Linked DNA regions of Hahella sp. HNIBRBA332. The protein of the gene in region 1 binds, or shares a complex with, the protein of each later gene. Links are inferred from orthologs where the notes say so. Each region holds a gene or a part of one and is shown on either strand. Other genes may lie near its edges. The genes, in order: tsaD and tsaE.

The links.
Region 2: the proteins of tsaD (region 1) and tsaE are in contact, whole or in part, in a crystal structure (PDB 6N9A), measured with the Thermotoga maritima proteins. The link is inferred for Hahella sp. HNIBRBA332 from one-to-one orthologs. Residues at the interface, in WP_004082750.1 of Thermotoga maritima: Cys10, Asp11, Arg49, His50, Leu82, Gly84, Gly135, Gly136, Glu154, Thr155, Leu156, Asp157, Asp158, Ser159, Glu162, Asp165, Lys166, Arg169, Leu170, Tyr175, Lys213, Thr214, Leu217, Tyr218, Gln221, Arg222, Asn324; in WP_004082108.1 of Thermotoga maritima: Leu37, Gly38, Lys46, Lys57, Val59, Lys60, Ser61, Thr63, Phe64, Thr65, Leu66, Met67, Val69, Pro71, Tyr82, Arg83, Leu84, Asp86, Asp88, Phe89, Asp93, Ile128, Asp130, Glu131, Arg134.

The regions. Positions count from the first base shown.
Region 1 is NZ_CP132203.1:6,492,902-6,501,311, reverse strand. The notes cover bases 3,468-6,240. They hold tsaD (tRNA (adenosine(37)-N6)-threonylcarbamoyltransferase complex transferase subunit TsaD), read right to left. Parts: upstream 5,484-6,240; coding sequence 4,452-5,483; downstream 3,468-4,451. Other genes in these bases: O5O45_RS28850 (GatB/YqeY domain-containing protein), read left to right, coding at 6,183-6,240; rpsU (30S ribosomal protein S21), read left to right, coding at 5,831-6,046; plsY (glycerol-3-phosphate 1-O-acyltransferase PlsY), read left to right, coding at 3,855-4,439; folB (dihydroneopterin aldolase), read right to left, coding at 3,468-3,719. Outside these bases: panB (3-methyl-2-oxobutanoate hydroxymethyltransferase), read left to right, coding at 1-293; panC (pantoate--beta-alanine ligase), read left to right, coding at 290-1,141; pgi (glucose-6-phosphate isomerase), read left to right, coding at 1,175-2,848; folK (2-amino-4-hydroxy-6-hydroxymethyldihydropteridine diphosphokinase), read right to left, coding at 2,864-3,385; more of folB, read right to left, coding at 3,357-3,467; more of O5O45_RS28850, read left to right, coding at 6,241-6,626; dnaG (DNA primase), read left to right, coding at 6,759-8,410.
Region 2 is NZ_CP132203.1:201,516-209,939, reverse strand. Bases 127-2,913 are described here. They hold tsaE (tRNA (adenosine(37)-N6)-threonylcarbamoyltransferase complex ATPase subunit type 1 TsaE), read right to left. Parts: upstream 1,868-2,913; coding sequence 1,385-1,867; downstream 127-1,384. Other genes in these bases: O5O45_RS01075 (NAD(P)H-hydrate dehydratase), read right to left, coding at 1,873-2,913; O5O45_RS01085 (N-acetylmuramoyl-L-alanine amidase), read right to left, coding at 127-1,355. In the rest of the region: more of O5O45_RS01085, read right to left, coding at 33-126; more of O5O45_RS01075, read right to left, coding at 2,914-3,363; tRNA epoxyqueuosine(34) reductase QueG, read left to right, coding at 3,520-4,644; orn (oligoribonuclease), read right to left, coding at 4,633-5,181; small ribosomal subunit biogenesis GTPase RsgA, read left to right, coding at 5,360-6,406; flagellar motor protein MotB, read right to left, coding at 6,413-7,399; flagellar motor stator protein MotA, read right to left, coding at 7,453-8,304; O5O45_RS01045 (HDOD domain-containing protein), read left to right, coding at 8,400-8,424. UniProt on the Escherichia coli protein: Required for the formation of a threonylcarbamoyl group on adenosine at position 37 (t(6)A37) in tRNAs that read codons beginning with adenine.

The DNA.
Region 1 (8,410 bases):
CTTTGGAACAAGCCGGCGCTGACATATTATTGCTGGAATGCGTACCTACCAAGCTCGCCAAGCAATTGACGGAAGAAGTCTGCGCGCCGGTCGTCGGCATTGGAGCAGGCCCATACACTGACGGGCAAGTACTGGTTATGCACGATCTTTTAGGAGTCGGCGCAGGCAAAAAACCGAAGTTCGTCAAAAACTTCCTTGCCGGTTCCGATTCTATTCAAGTAGCGTTTAAGGGTTACGTGGAAGCCGTTAAGAGCGGCGCATTTCCGGCGGAGGAGCACAGCTTCAACATATGATCACCATCCACAGGATTAAAGACCTGCGCGCCGCAATCCGGCAGCAGCGCACGCAAGGGAAACGCATCGGACTGGTGCCCACTATGGGCAATTTGCACGCGGGACACGTCAGCCTTGTCAAACAAGCCAAGGAGGTGTGCGACTATGTGGTGACTTCCATTTTTGTTAACCCGCTGCAATTCGGGGCAAACGAGGATCTGGATAAGTATCCGAGAACCCTGGACGCAGACAAAGAAAAGTTGGTCGCCGCCGGCAACCATCTTTTGTTCACTCCGGAAGTCAATCAGCTGTACCCCGAGGGATTGGAGCGCCACACCAAAGTCATTACACCGGCGCTGAGCGAGCTTCACTGCGGCGCCAGCCGTCCCGGGCACTTTACTGGCGTCACGACCGTCGTATCCATGCTGTTCAACATGGTGCAGCCGGATGTCGCCATATTTGGTGAAAAAGACTTTCAGCAATTGGCGGTCATCCGCAAAATGACCCGCGACCTATATCTCCCCATCGTCATTGAGAGCGGCCCAACCCTGAGGGAAGCGGACGGTCTGGCGATGAGCTCCCGCAATGGCTACCTTTCCGCCGAACAACGCCAAACGGCGCCATTGCTGTACAAGCTCCTGCAAGAAAGTGCGGAGCAGATCGAAAATGGCGACAAGGACTTTGCCGCTATCAGCGCAGAAGCCAACAATAAACTGACAGAAGCCGGCTTCGTTCCTGACTACTTCAATATCGTGAACAGCGACACTCTGTCTCCGGCTGTCGCCAGCGACAGCGACATTACGATACTTGCGGCAGCCTATCTGGGAACGACAAGGCTTATCGACAACATCAGCGTACACCTAGGTTGATATCCATCATCAATCCCAAGGAAATTCAAAACAATGCAAGACACGCCTCAAACGCTTAACGATAAGGCTAAAGAAAGCTGGCGGGCATTGCAGCAACATGCTGCAGACACCGCCAACGACCATATTCTGGATTACTTTCACCGCGATCCCGCTAGAGTTCAAAGCTACTCTCTCAGTGCGGCGGGGCTCACTCTGGACTACTCCAAGAATAGAGCAAACTCCGCCACGCTTGAAATGCTGGTAAAACTGGCTGAAGACGCAGGGATGAGAAAGTCCATCGACGCTATGTTCGCTGGCGAGCCAATCAACCATACGGAAGGTCGCGCGGTTCTCCATACCGCACTACGTGACAGCTCCGATACGCCAGTGCTGGTGGATGGCCAGGATATCAAACCAGAAATCCGCAGCGCCCTGGCGCAAATGGAGCAGTTCGTCAGCAAGGTTCACCGCGGCGAATGGTTAGGGTATAGCGGCAAGCCGATCAACGATGTCGTCAGTATCGGCATCGGTGGTTCTTACCTGGGGCCTCGCGTTGCAGTGGAAGCACTGCGTCCTTATTGGCAGGAAAACATCCGCTGCCATTTCGTCTCCAATGTGGACGGCTCTGATATTGCCTACACCCTTGAGAACCTGAATCCAGAAACCACCTTGTTCATCGTCCAGTCCAAGTCTTTCACGACTCAGGAGACACTGGCGAACTCCATGACCGCTCGCGAATGGTATTTACGCGAAGGCGGTTCTGAAGCGGGACTGAGCAAGCATTTTGTCGCAGTTTCCAGCAACGTACAGCGCGCCCGTGATTTCGGTATCGACGCGGAAAATGTATTCCCGATGTGGGACTGGGTGGGTGGACGCTACTCATTATGGTCCGCCATTGGTTTGCCCATTGCGCTGCAGGTTGGTATGAAAGCCTTCAGAGATTTGCTCGCCGGTGCAGAAGCCATGGATCAGCATTTCAAAACAGCGCCGCTTGAGCAAAATATGCCGGTATTGATGGGCATGCTGGGCATCTGGTATCACAATTTCCTGGGCGCGGACAGCTACGTTATCCTGCCCTATGACCAGACGCTTGAGAATCTTCCTGCGCACCTGCAACAGGTTGATATGGAAAGCAACGGCAAAGGCGTCAATCGCGCAGGGGTTAGCGTCGACTACGCCACAGGCCCGATTATCTGGGGCGGCGCTGGCACTAACGGCCAGCATGCCTATCACCAGTTACTGCATCAAGGCACACGCTGGACGCCAGCGGACTTCATACTTCCGCTGAGATCCCACAAGCCCGCCGGACGCCATCACGCCATGCTGGCCTCCAATTGCTTTGCGCAAAGTCAGGCATTAATGTGCGGCAAGTCTCTTGAGAAAGCGCGTCAGGAACTGCTTGACGCAGGCATGTCATCAGAGCGTGCAGACGAGCTGGCGCCTCATAAAGTGATTCCTGGCAACCGTCCCAGCAACACGCTGGTGATGGAAGAAATCAATCCGCATACGCTCGGCGCACTGATCGCTTTGTATGAACAAAAAGTTTTCGTGCAGGGAGTTATCTGGAATTTGAATTCTTTTGATCAGTGGGGCGTAGAGCTGGGCAAACAACTCAGCGACAGTATATTGCCCATGCTGCTGGACACCGGCGCGTCGACAGATGCGCTTGACCCATCCAGCGCCGCACTGGTAGAGAAATTCCGCAAAGCCAACGGTTCCGGGAGCTAACTTTCCCCGGTTCCGCTAGAAAGTCTGATCGCGCCAACTAAACGTGACCCTGTGAAGTTGCTGGGCGCGATCGTACTTTTCCCACAACTCCGCATAGGAGACCTTCAAGGCTGGATGGCGCTCATTGGGCTCAAGTTCCGCCAGTGGCAGCAAAACATAAGCATTCTCGGTTATTTCGCCTCGCGGAAGGGCAATCCCCTCCACTACCCCTACAACATCCCCATAGGTAAGGATATCGATATCCAGCGTGCGCCCAGAATGCTTGGATTCCAATCCAGTACGCCCGCTGCTAGCTTCAATCTGCTTCAAGGTCCGCTGCACTGCGCCAACCGGCTCCTCGGTGTAAAACGCCGCCACCAAATTGATAAAGGCGTCGCCAGTGAACCCAATCGCTTCCGACTCATATACAGGCGATAAACGCAGATCCTGAAAGTGTGCGTCCAGTGCATCCAGCGCCAGAGCAATATTCTTATCCGGGTCGATATTGCTGCCAATACCAACAACCACTTTAACCACTCTTGCGAGCTCCTCTTTCAATTCTTACTCCCACGCTACGCGCTTCCGCGACAGCGCCGGGCTTTCGGATCGTCAGACGCAACCAGGGCGCGCCAAACTCTTTCTGCAGCAATTCAGCAAACCGCTCCGCCAGAGTCTCAATAAGCTGAAAGCGACTGGCTGCGGCATACTCACGCAAACGCTCGCTGACAGCTGCGTAATTCAAGGTGAGATCAAGGTTATCCTCACGCGCGGCGCCAGAAATATCGCATCCCAGCTCGATATCAACAAAAAGCCGTTGTTGATATCCCTTCTCAAATTCGTAAACGCCGATTATGGCGTCTACCTGCAAACCTTCAATAAGTACTGTATCCATGACACCTAATCATACGCCCGTCATCTATACACAGGGGAAGCAGCGCTCCCCAGCGACCAAAGGGGTGTAGACAAGCAACCTCTATTATGGCTCATAATCTACGCAGTCTGATCTATTTTAAGCTGCAGGGGGCCTATGGAGCATCCTTTTCAACTTCTTATGGCGACATCCATCGCCTACCTGCTCGGCTCCATCATGGGCGCCTACTGGGTATGCCGTTACTTCGAGCTCCCCGATCCCACCGAAGCGGGCTCCGGAAATCCTGGAGCGACTAATATTTACCGCCTCGGCGGCCCTATTCCCGCCGCGCTTACCCTATTCTGGGACGCCGCCAAGGGCGCTGCCGCCGTCGGCATCGCAGCCATGCTGGGGCTTTCTCCCTATGAACAAGGCGTCACCGCCGTAGCGGCGATTGTCGGCCATATGCTGCCGGCATTCCATCATTTCAAGGGAGGTAAAGGCGTCGCCACCGTTTTGGGAGCGGGACTGGCGCTGGCCTGGCAGACAACTCTCGCTTTGACGCTAGTGTGGGCGGCCGTCGTATATTGGAAGCGAATTTCGTCCCTTGCCTCGCTGACTGCTGCGGTAATGGCGCCTTGGGTGGCATGGCGACTTAATCCAGAACATCTCGCCCTATTCCTCATATTGTCGCTGTTCATCCTGATTCGACACCGAGAGAACATCATCAATCTGGCCAAGGGCAAAGAGCGTTCGCTTTGATCTCCCGCGCCTTTAGCCTTTAATTGAAGGCAATTCCACTAAAGGCCAGCGTGGCGTGGCGACAACGCCAAGATCTCCTCTTTGTCCGGCAGCCAGACGCTGATAGCCAGCGTAAGCGATCATCGCGCCGTTATCCGTACAAAATTCCGGCCGGGCATAATACACCTGCGCTTTCTCGCCCTTGACCATTTGTTGAAGCTTTTCCCGCAGGCGACGATTCGCGCTGACGCCGCCGGCCATGATCAATCGTTTCAATCCAGTCTGCTTGAGCGCCCGACGGCACTTGATCACCATAGTCTCCACCACAGCTTCCTGAAAGCAGGCGGCGACATCTGCGCGCAAATTGTCGTCAACGCCACCACTGGCTTCCGCCTCCTGAAGCGTATTCAACGTAAACGTCTTAAGCCCGCTGAAACTGAAGTCCAACCCAGGGCGATCCGTCATCGGACGAGGAAATCTAAAGCGCTGCAGATTCCCCTGCTCCGCCAACTTGGCGACTTGAGGGCCGCCGGGGTAATCCAGGCCAAGCATTTTGGCCACTTTATCGAAAGCTTCCCCAGCGGCGTCGTCAACAGACTCCCCTAGCAGCTCATATTCGCCGACGCCATCAACACGCACCAACTGTGTATGGCCGCCAGAAACCAAAAGAGCGACAAAAGGAAATTCCGGTGGATTTTCTTCCAACATGGGCGCCAGCAAGTGCCCTTCCATATGATGAACGCCAATCGTGGGGATATCCAAAGCGTAGGCCAGCGCCGAGGCGATTGCGCCCCCCACCATTAATGCGCCAACCAAGCCTGGGCCCGCCGTATACGCGATAGCATCGACATCACCTTTGGTGACGCCCCCCTGACTTAGCACCTCTTCGATCAAAGGAATAACTTTCCGCACGTGATCACGAGAGGCCAGCTCAGGCACTACGCCACCATAATCCGCATGTAATTTGATCTGACTGTACAACGTGTGAGCCAACAGTCCACGCTCTCCGTCATACAACGCAATTCCGGTTTCGTCGCAGGATGTTTCTATGCCCAGTACTAACATGTTCCGTTCCGCCATCATCAAATCGCCGTACAGGTCGGCCACCATACTTATCGGGACGCTCTTGATTGTCGTCTACGTCAGGACAATACAATAAAAACCAGCTAAACGCCCAAACGTCTGGCAGCAGCAACCAGCTGGGCCGCTCGCCCAAGCCGGGCATCTTATAGCCATCGTGGCAACTATTCCAATCCCAATCACCTTTAAATTGGGCGCCGCTCGCACAGATTTGTTAGAATTTATACAGGCCAATACCTTTACAAGGACAGCCTATCAGGATTACAATGCGCGCCCTATTTAGGTTGACACAATTTAACCAATTCGGTTTTTGCAGATCATAGAGAGGGGATATGCCTTCCGTAAAAATTAAAGAGAACGAGCCATTTGACGTTGCCCTTCGCCGCTTTAAGCGTTCATGCGAAAAGGCAGGAATTCTTTCAGAAGTACGTCGTCGCGAGTTCTACGAAAAGCCGACTTCAGAAAGAAAGCGCAAGTTGGCTGCAGCTGTAAAACGTCACGCGAAGAAAGTTCAACGCGAACAAAGACGTTTCGAGCGCCTGTATTAATCGAATTACGCCCGCATTGACCTGGTCTTAATACTATTGAGGCCGGGTTGTTGGCGTTATTATGGTTTTTACAAGCCTTGTATTTTCCAGTTCTACTTCGCTCATAATATCCAATACGGACAGAGACTATTCGGCCATGTCATTGAAAGACAGTTTAACGGACGCTATGAAATCGGCTATGCGCAGCAAGGAGAAAGATCGCCTTGGCGCTATTCGTTTGATTCTGGCCGACATTAAGCGGATCGAAGTGGACGAACGCATTGAAGTTGATGATGCTCGCGTCCTCGAAGTTCTGGATAAAATGACGAAACAACGCAAAGACTCCATCACTCAATTTTCCGCCGCGGGCCGGGATGACTTGGCCGCCAAAGAACAGCTTGAGCTGGACGTAATTCAGGAGTTTCTGCCTGAGGCGCTCAGCGAAGAAGAACTTGATCAATTTATCCAAACTGCGGTAAATGAATCAGGCGCGGAGTCGATACGCGATATGGGGAAGGTAATGGCGATCCTGAAACCACAGGTTCAGGGACGTGCGGATATGGCGGTCATCGGGCAGAAAGTTAAAAAAGCTTTGTCCTGATCTCTTCTGCGACCATTTTAATCACCCAGAAGTTTCTCAATATTACGGCGACCTGTTTCAGGAGTTCGCCAGGTCAGAGTGGTTGCAGGCGCCTCCCTGCAACTAGACTTTCTTATTCAATAGGTTAAAGTCATGGCCGGTCTGATCCCTCAAGCATTTGTCGACGACTTACTCTCTCGGGTTGACCTCGCAAGCCTCATTGCGGAACGGGTAAATCTCAAGAAATCTGGCGCAACCTACCAAGGTCGCTGCCCTTTTCATGACGAAAAGTCTCCCTCCTTTCACGTATACAACGAAAATCATCCTGCGCATTACCACTGCTATGGCTGTGGCGCTCACGGCGACGCTATCAACTTCATCAAGGAAACAGAACACCTTTCCTTTAATGAAGCGGTTGAGCAGTTGGCGAAACGTTGTGGCGTGGAAGTGCCTCGCGATAGAGCAGCCGAGCAAAAGGTCAGCCAAAACAAATCCTTGTATGACGCCTCCTCACATGCGGATGCGGCATTTCGTCAGGCGCTGGGAAACCATCCGCTACGCGGAATCGCTCAGGAGTACCTGAAGCGCCGGGGTATCTCTCCCGAAATGGCGGATTTATATGGCATAGGCTTCGCGCCAGCGCAGCGTCAATTTCTTAGCGGCTCTAGCGACCGCAATCTAATCAAGGCGCTCAGCACACTGCGCCTGGTGATAGAGAAGGAACAAGATCGCTTCGATATGTTCCAAAACCGCCTTATGTTTCCCATCCGGGATACCCGGGGCAGAACCATCGCCTTCGGCGGTCGCACGCTTGGCAATGACCGCAGTAAATACATCAACAGCCCCGAATCTCCCATATTCCACAAAAGCAACGTGTTATATGGATTATGGGAAGCGCGCAAGCAGTCTCGCAAGCTTGAGCAGCTGATCGTGGTTGAAGGCTACCTTGACGTCATCTCTCTGGCCCAATTTGGCGTAGTTAATGCCGTCGCCGCCATGGGGACCGCCACCAACGAGGACAATTTAAGTCACCTGCTGAACACCAGCCAGGATATTGTCTTCTGCTTCGATGGCGACAAAGCCGGCTTGGCGGCTGCCGATAAAGCGCTTAATAACTTGCTACCCATGTTCCAGGACGGCTACAAGGTCAGCTTCCTGATTCTCCCAAAGGGCGAGGACCCTGACACATTTGTCAGAAACGAAGGCGCGGACGCATTCCGCGAACGTGTTAATAACTCAACTCCCCTGTCAGAATTTTTTTTCCAGGCTATGAGTCGAGGCTTGGACCTGTCCATTGCGGAAAACAAAGGCATACTATCCACTCAGGCTCGCGCAGCATTAAAAGTCATCAATGCGCCAGTTCTGAAAGATGCTCTTTATCAGCGCCTGAATGAGCTGACGCGCTCTCCTCGCTGGGGCGACCGCCAAGGCAAAAATGGCGGCGAGTGGAAGAAAGGCGATTGGAAAGGCAAAAAAGGATTTTCATTTCAGAACCGGGACGAGCCTCGTGAAGAGCCCATCCCTGTGCCTAATCGCATTGCCGCCCGCGCCTGCCTTGGCTTATACGTCAATCCATCCTGGGCGAAGGAAATCTCAAACACCCTGAATTATGAGATTACTCAGGACGATGAAAGAGCGCTGACTTACTTTCTGGAGTGGCTGCTTAAAGAAAATATCGAGACAGCGGAAGACCTACTTTACCGGTTAGCGGTCGATCCACACCAACAAAGACGCTTCAAAAACCTGTTCAATTCCTTGGAGCATATTTTCGGTGCGGAGGAAATTGAGGCGGGAGCCCAGGAAAG
Region 2 (8,424 bases), 6.3 Mb from region 1 along the record:
ACAAGGCGCCGGTTTATCGGAGCGAGGCGTGATCAGGTAGTAGGAATTATCAGGACCTGGCCAATCCGCAGAGACTCGGTAGTCAGCCCGTTATGACTCATCAGATCGTTAAGACTGATGTTGTTTCTCTGGGCGATGCTGCTGAGCGTATCGCCCTTCTCGATGACATATGTCTGCCCCAACTTGCCTTGCCCTGACTGCTTTTTCCAAGCCAGCAAGGTACCCGGCGGCGGCGCATCGACAAAATACTTTTGCAGCCCACCATATATTGCCGCTGCAATTTTCTTTTGGTACTTACTGGTTTTCAGTCGCTGAGCTTCGGAGGGGTTGGAGATAAACCCCGTCTCCACCAGGATGGAGGGAATATCCGGGGACTTCAACACCACGAACCCCGCCTGCTCCACTCTTTTCTTATGCAGACGAGATACGCCGCCTACAGACCTCAACACGCTGTCGCCCACAGTAAGGCTGGCCTTCAGGCTGGCGGTCATGGACAGGTCCAACAACACGCCGGCCAGCACCTGATCCTTATCCTCCAGGCTCACCCCGCCAACACCGCCAATCAAGTCAGACGTATTTTCCTTCTCCGCCAGCCAACGCGCCGTTTCACTGGTGGCGCCGCGTTTGGAAAGCGCATACACGGAGGCGCCATTAGCATCCGGGCTCTTGAAGGCGTCCGCATGCACGGAAACCAGCAAGTCGGCGTTATATTCACGAGCCAGCGCAGTACGGTTGCGCAAAGGCACAAAGTAATCGCCTTTACGCGTCAGACGACTGGAAAAGCCACGCTCTTGATCCAACAACGCCTGCAACTCACGTGAAATCGCGAGCACCACGTCCTTCTCGCGAACGCCTTTAGGACCAAGGGCTCCCGGGTCTTCACCACCATGGCCGGCGTCGATCACAACCACAATATCGCGCTTCTGCGTATGATCATCAGCCTGCTTCTTGACCTGCTGCGCGCCTCCCGATCCATACAGATCGATAACCAAACGATGTCCATATTGGTCATTCGGCTGCAACGCGAAACTTTTCGGATTCACGCCCTCCCTAAGGTCCAGCACGACGCGCAAATCCTTGGCGCCGCGACGGGCGCTACGGATGCGTTGAATTGGCGTCCCTTCGTAACTGACGGCAGAAAAGTCAGTCTCCAAAGTAGCCTGCGAAATATCAATCACCAGTCGATCCGGTTTCGACAAAGCGAACACCTTGTGATCCACTGGTCCACTCATATCAAAAACCAAACGAGTATGGTCCGGCGCCGGCCAGACACGGACATTACTGACCGTGGCCGCTCCTGCAATGGAAGAAATCAGTATCACACTGAGTAATATCAGTCTGAGCGCTACTGTCATCTTGTAAACCTCATTGCCCAGTATAGTCGTTACTCCCGGGACTGCTGCTTTGCATCATACGCCTCCAGCCACTGACAGCCTCGCGTGGTGTGCGCCAGCAGTTTGATTCTGCGGCCTTTCATCAACACTTGAATATCCACCGTCAGGTCAGGCTCCGGCAACAATGGAGCGCCTTTATCAGGCCACTCCACCAAACAAATCGAATTTTCATGGAAATAGTCGCGGATGCCGAGAAACTCCAGCTCCTCCGGGTCCGCTAATCGATACAGGTCAAAATGAAAAACCAGCTTATCTTCCAACTGATAAGGTTCGACCAGAGTATAGGTGGGACTCTTAACCAAACCTGAATATCCCATGCCACGCATCATGGCGCGCGTCAGCGTGGTTTTGCCCGCGCCTAATTGTCCTTGCAAATAGACCACGCCGGGCGCAGCAAAGCATTGCGACAACTCATCGCCCAATACCGCCATCGCCTCTTCATCAGGAGCCACTACCTGCCTGGATGAAAGCATCTGCGTCATACCGTCGCCTCACGCATTACCGCCCCTAACTGCTTTAATAAGTCGCCGGCCATTAGAGAGGCCTGCGCTACACTTTCCGTCGCGGAGTCCGCCGCCGCGCCATGCCAGGCCGCCGCCAGTTCAGCCGCCGCCAATGGAGTCATGCCCTGCGCCAATAATCCCGCCGCAAGGCCCGTTAACACATCGCCCATACCGCCGCACGCCATTCCCGGGTTGCCCGCCTGTACGACCACCAGTTCGTCTTGATCCGGCGCCGCCAGCACTGTCCCTACGCCCTTCAATAAAACATGACAATTATAGGCCTTCGCCAAATCTCGCGCCGCCGCAAAGCGATCCCGCATCACCTCCGCCACCGAGCACTCCAGCAAACGCGCCGCCTCTCCTGGATGCGGCGTCATTAAAGAGCGCGGATTGAGCCGATGCTTACGAGTGGCGATCATATTCAGGGCGTCAGCGTCGACGACCATAGGTTTGTCAGCGTCGAGGCATGTTTGCAGGCACATTTGTCCCCAAGGCTCTTTGCCTAACCCAGGGCCCAGGGCGACCACATCCGCCAACTCCAGCATGGCCAACAGCTCTCCCCGACTGTTGATTTCCCGAAACATGACTTCGGGTAGTCGAGATAGCCCTGCGCCAACATGTGCGGCGCGGGTGGCGCAGGACACCAGGCCACAACCAGCGCGATAAGCTGCTTCCGCCGCCATGATCGCCGCCCCGCCAAAACCAGTATCGCCGCCAACCACTAGAACTCGGCCAAACATACCTTTGTGCGACGATGGCATTCTAACAGGCATTAAGTCGACAGCCTGTGAAAAATCAGAACGTCGGCAGGCCGCCGGGATCTTACTGTAAATGTCAGCGGGAACATCCAGGTCGTCAAACACAAGCTCGCCGGCATAGTCAGGCGCCTCGCCTGTCAGCAACCCCCGCTTCGTACCGATAAAGGTCACCGTCATCGCCGCGTTCACGGTTGCCCCCAGAGGCATACCGGTGTCCGCGCACAAGCCGGAGGGAATATCCAAGGCGATGATCGGCTTGCCGGCCGCATTGATGGCGTTAATCGCCGCTGCATAGTCAGCGCGCACCGCGCCGGATAGTCCGGTCCCCAGCATAGCGTCGACCACGAGGTCGCCACTTATAGAAGAATCAGGGGACCACATAGCCACGTCAACACCGGCCGCGCGGCAACTCGCATAGGCCTGGGACGCCTCACCTTGCAATTTCTGAGGATCGCTCAACGCGAATACTTCGACCTGTAAGTGATGACGGCGCGCCAGTTCGGCCACCACATAGCCATCGCCGCCGTTATTGCCGCCACCGCAGAAAAGAGTCAATCTCGCCGCCTCAGGCCAACGACGCATCAGCGCGCGAAACGCCGAACGCCCCGCCCGTTGCATCAGTTCATAGCCGTTTTCAGCCGCCATGGACTGTATGGCCAACGCGTCGAGCTGACGCACTTGCGCCGCCGTGTATAGGCCCTTCGACATAGGATGGGAAACCCGCGCAGGTGACATTTCAAGAATCCACTTCAATTAATAGCGCTATACATATGTAAATTTTAGCAAAATACTCGAAAAAGACCATTTCGTAAACAACCATGCGCCGATGTGTCACAATAGCCCCCTGGATTAAAGCGGTAACTTATGACGAACGATACTTACAGCCAATCTCAACTTAACCAGTTGGCGGGCGACATCAAAGGATGGGCGCAAGAGCTGGGATTTCAGCAGTGCGGCGTCACTGATGTGAATCTCGGCCGCCACGAAGATGCGCTCAAAGACTGGCTGAGCAAGGGCTATCATGGCTCCATGGGATATATGGCCGACCATGGCGACAAGCGCAGTCGTCCAGCGGAACTGCTGCCCGGCACACTGCGCGTCATCAGTGTGCGCATGGACTATTGGCCGGAAAGCAAAGGGGTAGCGCAAGCACTCCTGGAGCAAGACCAATCCGCCTACGTCTCCCGCTACGCCGTCGGCAGAGACTATCACAAACTTATGCGTAAACGCCTCGCCCAGCTGGGCAAGCGCATCCAGGAAGAAATTGCGGAGTCCGCCTATCGGGTCTTCGTCGACAGCGCGCCGGTGCTGGAACGGGCGTTGGCGCAAAAGGCTGGGCTGGGCTGGATCGGCAAAAACACCATGCTGATCAACCCCAAAGCGGGATCTTACTTCTTCCTTGGCGAGCTGTTCACTGACCTGCCCCTGCCCGTCGACCCGCCCTACCCCAAAAACCATTGTGGAAGTTGCAGCGCCTGCCTGGATTTATGCCCCACTAAAGCATTTGTGGCGCCCAATGTTCTGGACGCACGGCGCTGCATTTCCTATCTAACGATAGAGCTTAAGGGCGAAATACCCGAAGAACTCCGCCCGATGATGGGCAACCGCATCTTTGGCTGCGACGATTGCCAAATGGTTTGCCCCTGGAACAAGTTTTCCCGACTTACCGGCGAAAAGGACTTCTCGCCCCGCCATCGTCTCGACAGCGCGGAATTACTGGAGTTATTTGCATGGACAGAGGAAGAATTCCTCAGCAACACCGAAGGATCTGCGATACGTCGCACAGGACATGAAAGCTGGCTGCGCAATATCGCTGTGGCGCTGGGCAATGCGCCGACGTCGCCAGAGATTATTGCCGCATTGAAGGATAAGTTATCGCACCCTTCCGCCATCGTTCAGGAGCATGTGCGCTGGGCGCTGGCGCGACATGGCGAGCCGCTCGCGGATGCAACGGAGCGGCAGGAAGCGGAAAAATATTCAGTCCGTTAAACGCAGGAAGTGTTCGCGGTAGTAACGCAATTCTTCTACAGACTCTCTGATGTCCTCCAACGCCTGATGCGAGCCTTTTTTCTTGATGCCCGCAGCCACTTCCGGCCGCCAGCGACGGGCCAGCTCTTTCAACGTACTGACATCCAGATTGCGGTAATGGAAAAATTTCTCCAGGTCCTTCATATAACGGGCCAGAAAGCGGCGGTCCTGTCCAATGGAGTTGCCGCACATGGGAGAGCAACCTGCATCCACATGCTGCGCCAGAAAATCCAGCATCTGTTTTTCCGCCTCAGCTTCTCCGATTGTGCTGGCCTTGACCCGGTCCGTCAGACCACTGGTCCCATGTGTATTACGATTCCAGTCATCCATCAGCGCCATAACGCTGTCTGGCTGATGCACTGCGATAACCGGTCCTTCGGCGACCAATTCCAGGTTGCTGGTGGTAACGATCACCGCCATTTCAATAATTCGGTCCGAGTCAGGATCCAGCCCGGTCATCTCCAAGTCGATCCAAATCAGGTTATCGCGACGTGACATAACTTCTCCATCGTTTTACAGTAGCACCGGCGTCAAACGGCGACATCAGAAAAATCAGGCAGTGTAGCGGCATCCATAACCGTTTGTAAGCCTTACGTCGCCAGCAGCATGCATACCCGAGGCCATCAGGCTGTATATTAAACTAGTGTAGTTCATAGGATAGTTAAGCCCCCCTATTATGGCGAAGCGAAAACTCAGCAAACAGCAAAAATGGCGTATCCAGAAGATCCAGGACGAGCGCACCAAACGTGCAACCCGCAAGGAAACGCAACTGGAAAGTCAACTGAGCGGAGGAGAACTGTCAGCGGAGCAAGAGGGGCTGATCATCGCCCATTACGGCCAGCAACTGGCGGTCGAAGCGCTGGAGCCGCCTCACGCAGGTCAGATATTTCGCTGTTACGTTCGCGCCAATATTGACTCCCTGGTCACTGGCGACCAAGTGATCTGGCGGGCCGCCCCGGACAATTCCGGCGTCATTGTCGCCAGACAACCCCGCGAGTCGGCTTTAAAGCGCCCAGACAAATTCGGTCAGCTGAAGCCTATCGCCGCCAACATTGATCAGATTCTAATCGTCATAGCCGCGGAGCCTGAGCCTCATCACAATCTGGTTGATCGCTATCTGGTGGCGTCCGAAGCCGTTGGCATTCCCCCGCTGATCATTCTTAATAAGCAGGATCTGATCAACGACGCCAACCGCGACACACTGCAACAGTTCAAGGATCAATACCAGCAATTGGGCTACGAATGGATCGACGCATCCACTAACACTCAATCCGGCCTGGATGACCTCAAGCAACACCTTGCCCATAAGACCAGCATCTTTGTGGGGCAATCAGGGGTTGGGAAATCCTCATTGATCAAAATGCTGCTGCCGGACGAGGACGTTAAAGTTGGCGACCTCTCAGAAAATGTTCGCAAAGGCACGCACACCACTACTACAGCCAAATTGTTTCACCTTCCGTCCGGCGGCGATTTGATCGACTCCCCTGGCATCCGGGAGTTCGGCTTGTGGCATATTGATGAGCGCACCCTGGAGGACGGCTTCGTCGAATTTCGTCCTCATCTGGGCCATTGCCGCTTCCGTAACTGCCGGCATATCCAGGAGCCCGGCTGCGCCCTGCAGTCAGCGCAGGAAAGCGGCGAGATTCTCGCCAGCCGGATGGAGAGCTTTCTACGCATCAGAGAGTCACTGCAGGAGCAGGACATCCACGAGGAGAACTTGTAAGGCTGATCACCAGGTCAATCCGTCTGCGTTCGGCGCGGGCTTATCGTCTACGGGCAGATCTTTGTCTGGATCAAATTCTGGTTTGCGGCCCTGTCGGTCCAGAGTACGATCCAGCTCTTCCAGTAAATCTGGCGTGGAATAGGCGCTGTCAGCATGTTCAGCGTCTTCGATATCCTCTTGCGTCTTTTTATTCAGGACTAAAATAGAAATGCGGCGATTGACCGGGTTATAGGGCTCTTTTTCATCAAACAGCACAGAGGACGCCAATCCGACCACCCGCGCCATGCGCCCCTCCGGCAGCCCTCCTTCCACCAAGGCGCGGCGCGCGGCATTGGCTCGGTCCGCCGAAAGCTCCCAATTACTGTAGTTGTCTCTGCCCAGAAAAGGCTGAGCATCGGTATGGCCGGAAACGCTGATCTTATTCCTGACTTTAGCGATGCTTTTCGCCAGTTCGAACAAAATATCTTCGAAGTAGGGTCTGAGTTCTGAGCGGCCGCTGTCGAACATCGGGCGTTGCCGTTTGTCGACTATCTGAATACGCAAGCCTTCATCCGTGATATCCAGCAATAGCTGATCCTTGAATGCATTCAATTTGGGGTTTTTCTCTATCTGCGTCATGATTTCCTGCATCAGCCGGGTCAGCTTCTGCTGTTCAAGTTGCGCCGCGAGGTCCTGAATAGTGTCCTCACGCATGCGCACATCTGGCTGATCCTGCGGCTTACCGGCGGTATCTTGAGTCACAGTAACCGTGACACTGCCTTCGAGGTCGATTACATAAGGGCTGCCGCCTTGTTCAAAACCAACAGGATCGGTGAAATAACCAGAGATCGCTTCTTTCTGATCTTCAGTGGCGGCCTCGCTCAGCCATAACACCAGGAAAAACGCCATCATGGCAGTGGCGAAATCCGCGAACGCCACCTTCCAGGCGCCGCCGTGGGCGTGATGACCTTTGCGGACGCGACGGACGATAATCGGCGGGCGTTCCTCCATCATGCCCCACCTCCTTTACACTCCACCCAGTGCGCTTCAGACATGACCGCCGCCACCTATTTGGAGCGGACGTAATCGTTAAGTTCCTGAAAACTCGGACGTACGTCCGAGTTCAGGGCCTTGCGTCCAAATTCGATAGCCAACTGCGGCGCCAGGCCGGTCATGGTCGCCAGTATGCTGACCTTGACGCACTCATAGGCTTTGATTTCCTGCGCCGCCAAGTTATGCATCGCGTGAGAGGCGGGGCCGACAAACCCATAGGCCGCCAAGATCCCCAGAAAGGTCCCAACCAGAGCGGCGGCGACATGCACACCCAATTCATCAGGCGGTCCTCCCAGAGATTTCATCGTGATTACGATCCCCAATACGGCGGCGACAATCCCGAACCCTGGCAGGGCGTCAGCCACACGATTAACTGCATCGGCGGGCTTCTCCAGCTCCTGCATCCGGGTTTCCAGCTCCATGTCCATCAAGCCCTCTAACTCATGGGGAGCCATATTGCCGGTGCTCACTATGCGCAGATAATCGGTAATGAAATCACGCAGTTTATCCATGCGCACAATGGCGGGATAACGATTGAAAATTTCACTGTTGAGAGGATCGTCCACGTCCGCTTCTATCGCCATAACGCCGGAGCGCCGCGCTTTATCAAACAGGTCGTACATCAAACTGAGCAGATCCATATACACTACCCGATTGAAGGGCGACCCCATGATCATTTTCGGAATGGATTGAAGGATCTGTTTGATGACTTTGAAGGGGTTGGAAATAAGAAAGGCGCCAAACGCCGCGCCGCAGATGATAATTAACTCGAAAGGCTGCCACAGGGCGGCCAGTTCCCCGTGCGACAACACATATCCGCCCAACACGCTGGCCAGAACGACGATCACTCCAAGAATTAAAAGCATACCAGGAACATTCTCTGCTGAAGTGACAAGGCAGTCACTATTAACTACTTTTATATTGATAGTTAAGTTCAAAACCGGCGATTTCACAAATACTTATGCAGGATACCGCACCGCCCCAAC